3 regions of the Actinoplanes sp. NPDC048796 genome follow, and region 2 is predicted to be linked to each of the others. Evidence: riboswitches for the same ligand, from Rfam matches in the RefSeq annotation. Region 2 holds a riboswitch; each other region holds the start of a gene.

Region 1 (3,262 bases), 210 kb from region 2:
CCCGGCTCCAGGAGTGGGACTTCGAGAACACCCCGCCCGAGGCCTACCCGCTACTGCTGAACTACCCGTACTTCGACCTGTACCGCAAGCAGGTGGTCAAGCAGGCCGACCTGGTCATGGCGATGTACATCCGCGGTGACGCGTTCACTCCGGAGGAGAAGGCGCGCAACTTCGCCTACTACGACGCCCGGACCGTCCGCGACTCGTCGCTGTCGGCCTGCATCCAGGCCGTGATGGCGGCCGAGACCGGCCACCTCGAGCTGGCGCACGACTATCTGGGCGAGGCCGCCCTGATGGACCTGCACGACCTGCACCAGAACTCGCGGGACGGCCTGCACATCGCCTCGCTGGCCGGCACGTGGATCTCGCTGGTCGCCGGGCTCGGCGGCATGCGCGACTTCAACGGCCAGCTGTCGTTCGCGCCCCGGCTGCCCAGCCGGATCAACGCGCTGGACTTCTCTCTGCTCTGGCGGGGCCTGCGCCTGCGGGTGAACGTGACCCCCGAGGAGGTCACGTACTCGCTGCGCAACGGTGGCGGCTCGGCCCGGCTCGTGCTGCTGCACCACGGCAAGGAGGTCGAGGTCACCCAGGTCAAGCCGGTGACCGTGGCCAACCCGCCGGCCATCCAGGCCGGCCCGGCGCCGACCCAGCCCGCCGGGCGCGCCCCGGTGCGGCGCGCCACCGCTTAACCGAAAACGGCCCCCGGGGTTTCCCGGGGGCCGTCTTTCGCCTGTCTCAGAGCATCGACACGTGTACGTGGTCGGTGTGGTCGCTGGGCCCGTGATAGGCGCGCCACTCGCCTTCCGAGGGGAACCAGATCTGCTTGTACCAGATCACGTAATAGATGCCGAGCCGGTCCGCGTTGCGGACCAGGAACGCCATCAGGTTGTTCCCGTACTCCTTCATGTCCGCGTTGTGCGCGACCGAGAAGCCGCTGTTCTGCAACGACCAGTCACAGGCCCGGCCCTTCGGGTGCTCGAACGGCCCGCCGTCGCGGTGACAGCCCACGAACCTGTTGAAGCCCGCCTTCTTCGTCTCTTTGTACATATTCAATGTACGGGCGGTGATGCATCCGCTGGTCGTCGGATCTTTCACGGTGCACGACTCGGGCGAGAAGCCGCCTTCGGAATTGCGCGGCGCGGGTTTGGCCTTCGGCGACTCGGCGAGGACGTGGCCCTGCGTGAGGCCTTCGCCGCCGACCAGGTTGAGGGCCTGGCTGGCCGCCTCCTTCTGCTTCTTCATCGCGACGAGGTTGGTCTGCTGCTTCTTGACCTCGGCGTCCAGTGCCACCTTGGACTTCGTGACCTCGTCGATCGCCTTGTTCAGCTCGCCGAGCTTCCGGTCGTGCTCGGTGTTGATCTCCTCGAGCGACATGGCCCGGGCCAGGAAGTCGTCCGAGCCCTTGCTGCTCAGCAGGAAGCTGGCCGCGTTGAGCTGGCCGAACCGGTACTGCTGGTTGGCGATCGCGTTGACCTCGGGAATCAGCGCGTTGCGGCGGGCCTCAGCCGTCTTGATCTTGGCGGCGAGAGTCTTCTGCGCGGCCGTCGACTTCGCCACGGCGCCCTTGGCCTGGACGAATCGGCGGTTCGAGGACTCGATCAGCTCGTCGAGAGTCAGGTTCTGTTTGCCGGCCGACTCGTCCGGCGCCGCTGACGTGCCGTCGCCGGGCTCGGCGTAGGCCGGAGATATGGGTGACGCCAGGAAAGCGACAGAAACGATCGGCGCCAGGGCAAGCATCAGCCACCGGCGGGGTCGTACGGTCATGCAGGTTCCTTCCGGTTAACCGCCGACCGGGTTAGCTGACGGGTTCGGGACGGAAGCGATCCCTACCGCTGACGCGGATGCACCCCATGACTGACCTGGTTCCCCGGCTCGCCTCACGGCGATTGGGCGGTGGCCGCCGGCACCTCGGGGGCGGTGCCTGGTTAGGCGGACCGGCGGTCAGTTTACCCGAGAACAAGAGAGGCTTCAGGCCTGGCAAAACGTTATTCGCGTAGTCCACCTGTGACATTCAGTAATAGTGGCTACTGTGCGTCGCCATTCAATTGCTTCGCGTGCGATAACTGTCGATCGTTCGATGTCTTCGGTATGGTCGGTGCCGGTCCCCACCCCCCGGGGATCGCCGCCTAATCGTTTCCGGACGAGCCGGGGAACCAATCTTTCCGGGGTGAATCCGCGCCAGCGGTAGGGATCAACTTCCGTCCCGAACCCGTCAGCTAACTCGGTCGGCGGCCGACGGAAGGAACAGGTGTGCGGCAGAAGACTGTCCGGCGACGACTGGCAGCCACCATGGCGATGCTCGTCGCGATCTTTGGTCTCGCGTTAGCGGTGGCCGGCCCGGCGTCGGCCGCGCCGGGCGACACGGGCGACGACGGCGAGGGCGCCCCCAAGACCCTCATCCAGCAGCTCGAGGCCGCCTCCAAGGGGTTCGTCGAGGCCAAGGAGGCGCTGGACCGCTCGCGCAAGCGCCAGACCGAACTGGCGGCCAAGCTCAAGGAGCTCGACAAGCAGCTCGCCCCGCGGCAGGCGGCACTGGACGAGCTCATCCAGCAGTCGTACCGCACCGGGCGCCTCGGCCCGATGAGCGCGCTGCTGTCGGGTGGCTCGTCCGAGGGCTTCCTCGACCGGGCCGAGACGCTCGAGACGATCGCGGTCAAGGAGAACACGGCGGTGGCGGCGCTCAAGAACACCCGCGACGCCCAGCAGGCCGCCAAGGTCGCCATCGACACCGAGGTGCGCAACGAGCAGAAGCAGGTCGCGCTCATGGCCAAGCGCAAGGTGCAGGCCGAGGCCGCTCTGAAGGCCGCCAACACCGGCGGGAACGACAAGACCGGTCAGGACGCGCCGCAGGCCGGCGACAAGGCCGTCAGCTCCTCCAGCAAGCAGAAGGCGGGCGCGGCGCCGCGCGACTCCGACGGCTCGCTGCCCTCCGAGAGCTGCTCCGAGCCTGATCCCACCACGAGCGGGTGCCTGAGTCCTCGGACGCTCAATGCCCTCAAGCAAGCGCAAGCGGACGGCTTCACCCGTTATGTCGCCTGCTTCCGCGAGCAGAACAGCGGTGAGCATCCCAAGGGCAAGGCCTGCGACTTCGCCGCCGACAAGGACGGCTTCGGCGGCGTCGCCACGGGCGCCAGCAAGACGTACGGCACCAACCTCGCGAACTACTTCATCAACAACGCGGACCGGCTGGGCGTTCTGTACGTCATCTGGTTCGAGCGGATCTGGCTACCCAGTAGTGGCTGGAAGGCGTACACCAGAGGAA
Region 2 (3,262 bases):
TGCCCGCGAACCAGGCCCTTCACCTCGTCGATGGCCTCGCGCAGGTCGGCTGCGGCGTCGAGCGCGGCCCGGGCGTACGGCAGCGCGGCCACCCCCGCCTCGGTGAGGCGGGCGACTCGTCCCGAACGGTCGAACAGCTCCGCACCGAGCTCGCTTTCCAGCGCCTTGACCTGCGCACTCACGCCCGACTGGCTGATGTGCACCTTCTCCGCCGCCCGGGTGAAGTTCGCTTCCTCGGCGACCGTCACGAAGTACTCCAGCTGCCGCAGTTCCATAACTGCGGATTCTAGCTCCCATGAAAACCATGCGTTGGACTTCTCATCCCGCCTCGAGAAGGCTGGACGCATGACGAAACGAGAGAAGGCCCAGCGCCCCGAAGACCTGACCCGCCTGTTCGTCGAGCGTGCCAACGCCAAAGACGCCGAAGGCCTCGCACTGCTGTACGAGGAGGATGCCGTGATGGCGTACCCACCCGGACGCCAGACCGTCGGCCGCGCCGCCATCCAGCGCATGTGGGAGGAGGCTCTGCCACACATGCCCACCGTCGAGCCCGAGGAGCCGCTGCCCACCCTGCTGAGCGGCGAGCTGGCCCTGACCTCCACACCTCCGCGAGATGGCTCGGGCGCCCGGGCCCAGGTGGTTCGCCGCCAGCCCGACGGCACGTGGCTGCGGGTTCTCGACCAGCCGGAATTCCAGACTCCGCGGTCGTGATCCCGGCGCCGGCGATCAGGCATTCGCCGGCGCCGGGAGCAGCTATTACAGCGCCAGAGGCTGACCCGGGAAGATGCGATGCGGGCTGTTCAAAGCGGCGCGATTCAGGCGGTATAGGGCTCGCCAGCCGCCTTCCACGTTTGCCTTGGCGGCGATTGAAGCAAGGGTGTCGCCGGCGCGCACCACGTAGTAGCGGCCTGTGGATGACGCTGTGGATGGAGCCTTGACGGTGGATTTGCGAGTGACCGTGTTTGTACTGCGATATTGGCGGGTAGAGAAGGCCTTTCGGCCACAAGTCGGCCACGCGCCCAGGCCCTGGGAACGGCGGACCAGCTCGGCGATTTGGATTTGTTCCGCGCGGGATGCCTGGTCGGCGGTGCGAGCGAAACGGTGTCCGCCGTGGGAGCGCCACGTGCTGCGGCTGAATTGCAGGCCGCCGTAGTATCCGTTGCCGGTGTTGATGCCCCAGTTGCCGCCGGATTCGCACTCGGCGATGGCGTCCCAGTTGACGGAACCGCCCTTGGCGAGCGCGACGGCGTGCGCCGGCGCGGCGGCCGGGGGTGAAGCGAGTGCCGGGGCTGCTGGGGCGGCCAGAGTGACAGTTGCGGCGGCCAGGCCCACCATGACGCGGGCAGGTTTGCACATTTGTGCCATGACGAAAGACCCTCCACGCCTGCGAGGTCAGCTGTCGGGTTCGGGCTGAGGTGCCCGGCCGCGCGTGCGCGGCTTCACCCCGAGGCGCGCCAAAGCGCCGAAGAACTCGGGTCCCCCGCTCCATGCCGTAAGTATGTGTTCCGCCGGGCAGCGGCAGGATTCGGCGTTCCGCCCGTACGGACCGGCGGCGACCGCGAAAGGGCACCCGCCGGATTCTTATAGGAATAGGCGAGATCGACGTTATCGTGTCGCGCGCATTTGTGGAGCTTGTTGGAGAATTGGCAACCATGACCGAGCACGACATCGTCGTCTACGGCGCTTCCGGCTTCGTCGGTGCGCTGGTGGCACGGCATCTGGCCGAACATTCCCCCGATGGCCTTCGGATCGCGCTGGCCGGCCGCTCCGAAAGCAAACTCGATGCTGTGAAACGCCGGCTCGGCGTCGAATGGCCGATCCTGGTCGCGGACGCCGGTGACGCCGACGCGGTCGCCCGGCTCGCGCGGGCGACGCGGATTCTCGTCACGACCGTGGGGCCGTACGCGAAATACGGCAAGCCATTGGTGGACGCCTGCGCCCGGGCCGGAACCGACTATCTCGACCTGACCGGTGAGGTTCTTTTCGCACGTCAGAGCATTGACGACAACCACGAGGTGGCCCGTGGCACCGGTGCCCGGATAGTGCATTCGTGCGGGTTCGACTCGATCCCGTCCGACCTCGGTGTGCACGTTCTGAGCGAGGCCGTTCGCCGTGACGGCGCGGGCGAGCTCACCGACACCGCGATGGTGGTGACGAGCCTGCGCGGCGGGGTCAGCGGCGGCACCATCGACTCGCTGCGCCATCAGCTCGACACCGTCAAGAGGGATCCGGCGAAAAGGCGGGTCGCGGCCGGCCCGTACTCGCTGAGCCCGGACCGGGCCGCCGAGCCGGACCTCGGCCGGCAGTCCGACATCGCCACCGTTCGGGGCGAGCGGGTACATCCGTCGCTGCGGGGGACACTCGCGCCGTTCTTCATGGCGTCCTACAACACGCGGGTCGTCCGGCGCAGCAATGCGCTGCGGGGTTACGCGTACGGGCGCGAGTTCCGCTATCGGGAGTTCATGAGTGTGGGCGCGTCGCCCCTGGTGTCCCCGGTGGCCGCCAACGGCGTCAAGCTGGGCTTCGGTGCCCTCGTCGCGGGTCTGATGTTCCCGCCGACGCGATATGTGATCGACCGCGTGCTGCCGAAACCGGGTGAGGGGCCGTCCAGCGACAAGGGGCACTTCACCTGCGACCTCTTCGGCCGCACCTCGACGGGCGCCCACTACACGGCCCGGTTCCGGGACGACCACGATCCTGGCTACAGCGGCACGGCGATCATGCTGGGGGAGAGCGCCCTGGCCCTGGCCGTCGACCTGCCGAAGGGTGAGGGTGGCGTGCTGACCCCGGCCACGGCGCTCGGCGACACGCTCGTGGAGCGCCTTCGGGCCGCCGGCGTGGAGATCTCCACCCGCGGTTCCAGCGTCAGTGATGGTCGCCGTGGTTGAGCAGGTGGGAGCGTTCGCCCTCGTGGTCGAGCACGCACAGGACCTCGGCCGGGCCGTCGAGGGCGCCGAACGCGTGCGGGACCATCGTGGAAAACGAGGCGGCCTCGCCCGTGCGGACGGTGATGGTGCGTTCGCCCAAGCGCAGGATGATCGTGCCCGAGAGCACGGTGAACCAGTCGCGGCCCGGGTGGACCCGCAGATCCTTGGGCATCGCACGGGTCACTCGCAGCTTGGCCACGGTCTGGTTGCTCTCGTGGGAGAGCAACCACGTCGTGATGCCGCGAGCCTCGTCGCGGTGCGGGCGGATCACCACGTCGTCGTCGGCGCCCGACTCCACGAGCTGGTCGAGGGTGATGCTGAGCGCCCGCGCGATC
Region 3 (3,262 bases), on a different contig from region 2:
GCGATGAGGCGGCCGCCGCTGGCCGCGTCCAGGGCCGACAGCATCTTGGCCAGGCGGACCGGTACGTGCAGCGGCGGCACCAGGACGCCTGTGCCCAGTTCGATCCGCGAGGTCACGGCGGCCGCCATCGACAGGGTGACCAGTGGATCCGTGGTGTAGCCGTACCGTTCCGGCCACGGCACATCGGGCATTCCGTACAACCCGTGGGGTCCGGTCTGGTCTTCCGGGGTCAGCACCCGGTCGTACGCCCACAGGCTGTCGAAGCCGATCTGCTCGGCTTCCCGGGCGAACGCGGTCACGTCGTGCGCCAGGTCGTAGGTGGTGGTCTGCGGCAGGTTCACACCCAGTTTCACCGGGCCACCCTACCGTCCACTGGGGACGCGTCACTGAAAAGCGTTCGGGCGGGTATACAGCGGTGGTGGGAGATCTCGTGGACGCGCCGATCCTCGCCGCGATCGCGGCGGGTTTCGGCTCCAGCAACCGGGTGCCGGGGCTCGCGGCCGACCTGCTGGTGCGCGATCTCGAGGGCTGGATCCCCGCGGAAAGCCTGGTCGGCGACGGTGTCGAGGTGCTGCTCGAGGCGGGCCGGCGCCGGTGGCCGGCGGCGCAGCCGCACGTGTCGGCGGCGCTGATCTGGAAGGCGTACTCCTTCTGGCTCGCGGTTCCGGCGGTCTTCGGGTGGGTGGCGGCGCGCCGGGTGCCGCATCTCTCGCGTGCTCAGGTGCTGATCCGGTTCGACGACCGGTACGCGCCGGCGCGGCTCGGGCTGCGCGAGGACGTGCCGGTGTCGGTGCTGCCCGGCGACCCGCTGGCCGGTGGCGGAGAGCCGCGGGTCCGGGTCGCCGGTGACGAGGGCGCGCTGCTGGCGACGCTGCGCCGGACGCTGCTCGACGAGCATGTGACGCCGCTGCTCGACACCGTTGCCGACGCGACCCGGGTCAGCCGGCGCCTGCTGCTGGGGTCACTCTCGGCGGGGGTCGCGCACGCGGCTCAGCGGGCCGCCGCGGTGGCCGGGGTGCCGCCGGGGGAGACGACGGGCCGGGTGCTGCGGACGCTGGGGGTGGCGGGGCTGGTCGAGTGGAACGCCGAGCGGGTCCGTCGCCGCACGTGCTGCCTGGCATTCACGATTCCGCATCAGCGGCTCTGCGCGGACTGTTCGATCCAGCGGCGCTGAACCGAACATGGGAGCGCTCCCGTATGGGTACCAGGGAGGCATGCTCATGGCGTTGTTGTTGGATCTCGCGAACATCCTCGGTGGATTGCTGCTGGCCGCGGCCCTGCTGCGGCAGATTCCCCGGGTGGGCGGTGGGGTGGGCGGGTTCGCCGACAAGGTGGCGCCCTGGGGCTGGGTGGTCGGCGTCGTCGCCCTGGTGGCCGGCGGCTACTACCTGCTTGTGCACCTGTTCGACGGGCCGCACGTCTTCCACTTCGAGGTGGTCGGTATCGCCGTCGGCGTCGCGCTGCTCTGGGACCGCCTGACCGGTCGCAAACCGGTCGAACCGGGCGCCGCGCCGTTCGGCCGGGGACTGCTGCTGGCGATCTTCGGTCTCGTCGCCATTGTCGTCGGGCTGCAGGGCCTGGTAACGCCGGACTGATCGTGCCTGGTCGCGGCCTTGATCGTGGTGGCCCACATAACGGGACGAAATCGGGCACATTCCCGGCCTGGGCGTACTGAGAACAACGTCACGATCGCCCTTCGGGCCTTTGCCGACCGTCGCCGGGCGTGGTTACGGTCGGCCGGTCCCACGATCGTGGGCACCGCGGGCGGAACGCCGAGTCCTGCCGCCGCCCGACGGAATTCAACTCAGGCATGGAGCGGGGGACCCACACGTTCCTCGGCACGCCCAGCGCGTGCCTCGGGGTGAAGCCGCCACGTGCGGCCGGGCACCTCAGCCCGAACCCGACAGCTCACCTCGTAGGCGTGGAGGTTGTTCTTCCATGGCACAGACCCGTAAGCACACCATCGCCCTCGGCCTGACCACCGCCGGCGTGGCCGGAGCGTTCGCCCTGTTCGGTGCGGCCCAGCCGGCTCAGGCCGCGGGCAGCGTCAACTGGGACGCCGTCGCCCAGTGCGAGTCCGGCGGCAACTGGAGCATCAACACCGGCAACGGCTACCACGGTGGCCTGCAGTTCACCAAGAGCACCTGGAAGGCCTACGGCGGCGGCAAGTACGCCAGCACTGCCGACAAGGCGAGCCGCAGCGAGCAGATCCGGATCGCCGAGAAGGTCCTCGACGGTCAGGGCATCGGCGCCTGGCCCGTCTGCGGCAAGAAGGCCGGCTCGTCCAAGAGCTACAAGGGCCACAACACCAGCGGCGCTTCGGAGACGAAGAAGTCGTCGGTGAAGAAGAAGTCGACGAGCACGCACAGCAGCCACAGCACCCACAGCACGCACAAGAAGTCGACCTCGACGACCCACAAGTCGAGCGCGAAGACGACGTCGACCCACAAGTCGACGACCCGGACCAGCGGTGACTTCTACGTGGTCCGCGCCGGCGACACCCTGGCCAAGATCGCCAACCGCTACCAGATCGAGGGTGGCTGGGAGCGGCTCGCCGAGCTCAACAAGAGCATCATCGACGACCCGAACCTGATCTTCCCGGGTCAGCGCATCGCGATCTGAGCGATCTCCCCGAAAGTGACCCGGCGGCTCGCCCGGACCTCGGTGTTCCCCCGCACCGGGGCCGGGGCCGCCGCCAGCACCGCGGCCGCCTGCGATTCCTCGCGCAGGCTGCTCGCGGCGCGCCGGGCCAGCGAGGCGTCGTGCCAGGCCGTGGCCTCGGCCTCGACGGCCAGGTCGTAGCACTGGCGCAGCCACGCGGCCGAGGCCCGCGCGATCACCAGTTCCTGGTCGACCGGGTGCAGCCGCGCGTCCCAGCCGTTGCGCCCGGCGATCGCGTCACCCAGCGCCGAAGCCGGGAGCTCGCCGCGGCCGACCGCCGCCGAGACGGCCTGGTGCAGGAAGCGCTCCCGCGCCGCGTACTCCTCGCAGGTCCGCACCGACCACGGGGTGCCCCACGCCGCGGCCGAGGCCGCGCTCCGCACCCGGGCATCCGCCTCCAGCCACGCGTCGTACGCCGTGTTCACCGAGGCCGACGCCTGCTCCCAGATCTCCTGCCAGCGCTGCGCCGAGGCCGCCGCCCGCGAGGCCGCCACCTCGACCTCCGAGGCGAACTGGGCCGCCCGCTCGGCCTCCTCGGCCTGACGCCGCCGCAGGGTGGCCTGCGACCGCAGCGCGGCCACGGTCTCCTGAGCCGCCTTCC

The links. A riboswitch is a leader RNA that binds a small molecule or an ion and turns the genes downstream of it on or off. The one in region 2 is predicted to bind cyclic di-AMP.
Region 1: another riboswitch for cyclic di-AMP. It lies ahead of AB0C26_RS13435 (hypothetical protein); the one in region 2 lies ahead of AB0C26_RS12410 (transglycosylase family protein).
Region 3: another riboswitch for cyclic di-AMP. It lies ahead of AB0C26_RS22285 (transglycosylase family protein); the one in region 2 lies ahead of AB0C26_RS12410 (transglycosylase family protein).

The regions. Positions count from the first base shown of each region.
Region 1 covers NZ_JBEZGO010000002.1:1,067,289-1,070,550, reverse strand. Annotated here, with positions in the region: gene AB0C26_RS13440 (glycoside hydrolase family 65 protein) at 1-689, shown strand, start outside; gene AB0C26_RS13435 (hypothetical protein) at 736-1,764, opposite strand; cyclic di-AMP (ydaO/yuaA leader) riboswitch at 1,768-1,903, opposite strand; cyclic di-AMP (ydaO/yuaA leader) riboswitch at 2,114-2,247, shown strand; gene AB0C26_RS13430 (hypothetical protein) at 2,251-3,262, shown strand, end outside.
Region 2 covers NZ_JBEZGO010000002.1:854,042-857,303, reverse strand. Annotated here, with positions in the region: gene AB0C26_RS12420 (LysR family transcriptional regulator) at 1-275, opposite strand, end outside; gene AB0C26_RS12415 (nuclear transport factor 2 family protein) at 346-711, shown strand; gene AB0C26_RS12410 (transglycosylase family protein) at 757-1,365, opposite strand; cyclic di-AMP (ydaO/yuaA leader) riboswitch at 1,370-1,541, opposite strand; gene AB0C26_RS12405 (saccharopine dehydrogenase NADP-binding domain-containing protein) at 1,653-2,888, shown strand; gene AB0C26_RS12400 (XRE family transcriptional regulator) at 2,866-3,262, opposite strand, start outside.
Region 3 covers NZ_JBEZGO010000005.1:143,269-146,530, reverse strand. Annotated here, with positions in the region: gene AB0C26_RS22300 (LLM class F420-dependent oxidoreductase) at 1-353, opposite strand, end outside; gene AB0C26_RS22295 ((2Fe-2S)-binding protein) at 419-1,174, shown strand; gene AB0C26_RS22290 (hypothetical protein) at 1,221-1,595, shown strand; cyclic di-AMP (ydaO/yuaA leader) riboswitch at 1,781-1,936, shown strand; gene AB0C26_RS22285 (transglycosylase family protein) at 1,939-2,622, shown strand; gene AB0C26_RS22280 (hypothetical protein) at 2,604-3,262, opposite strand, start outside.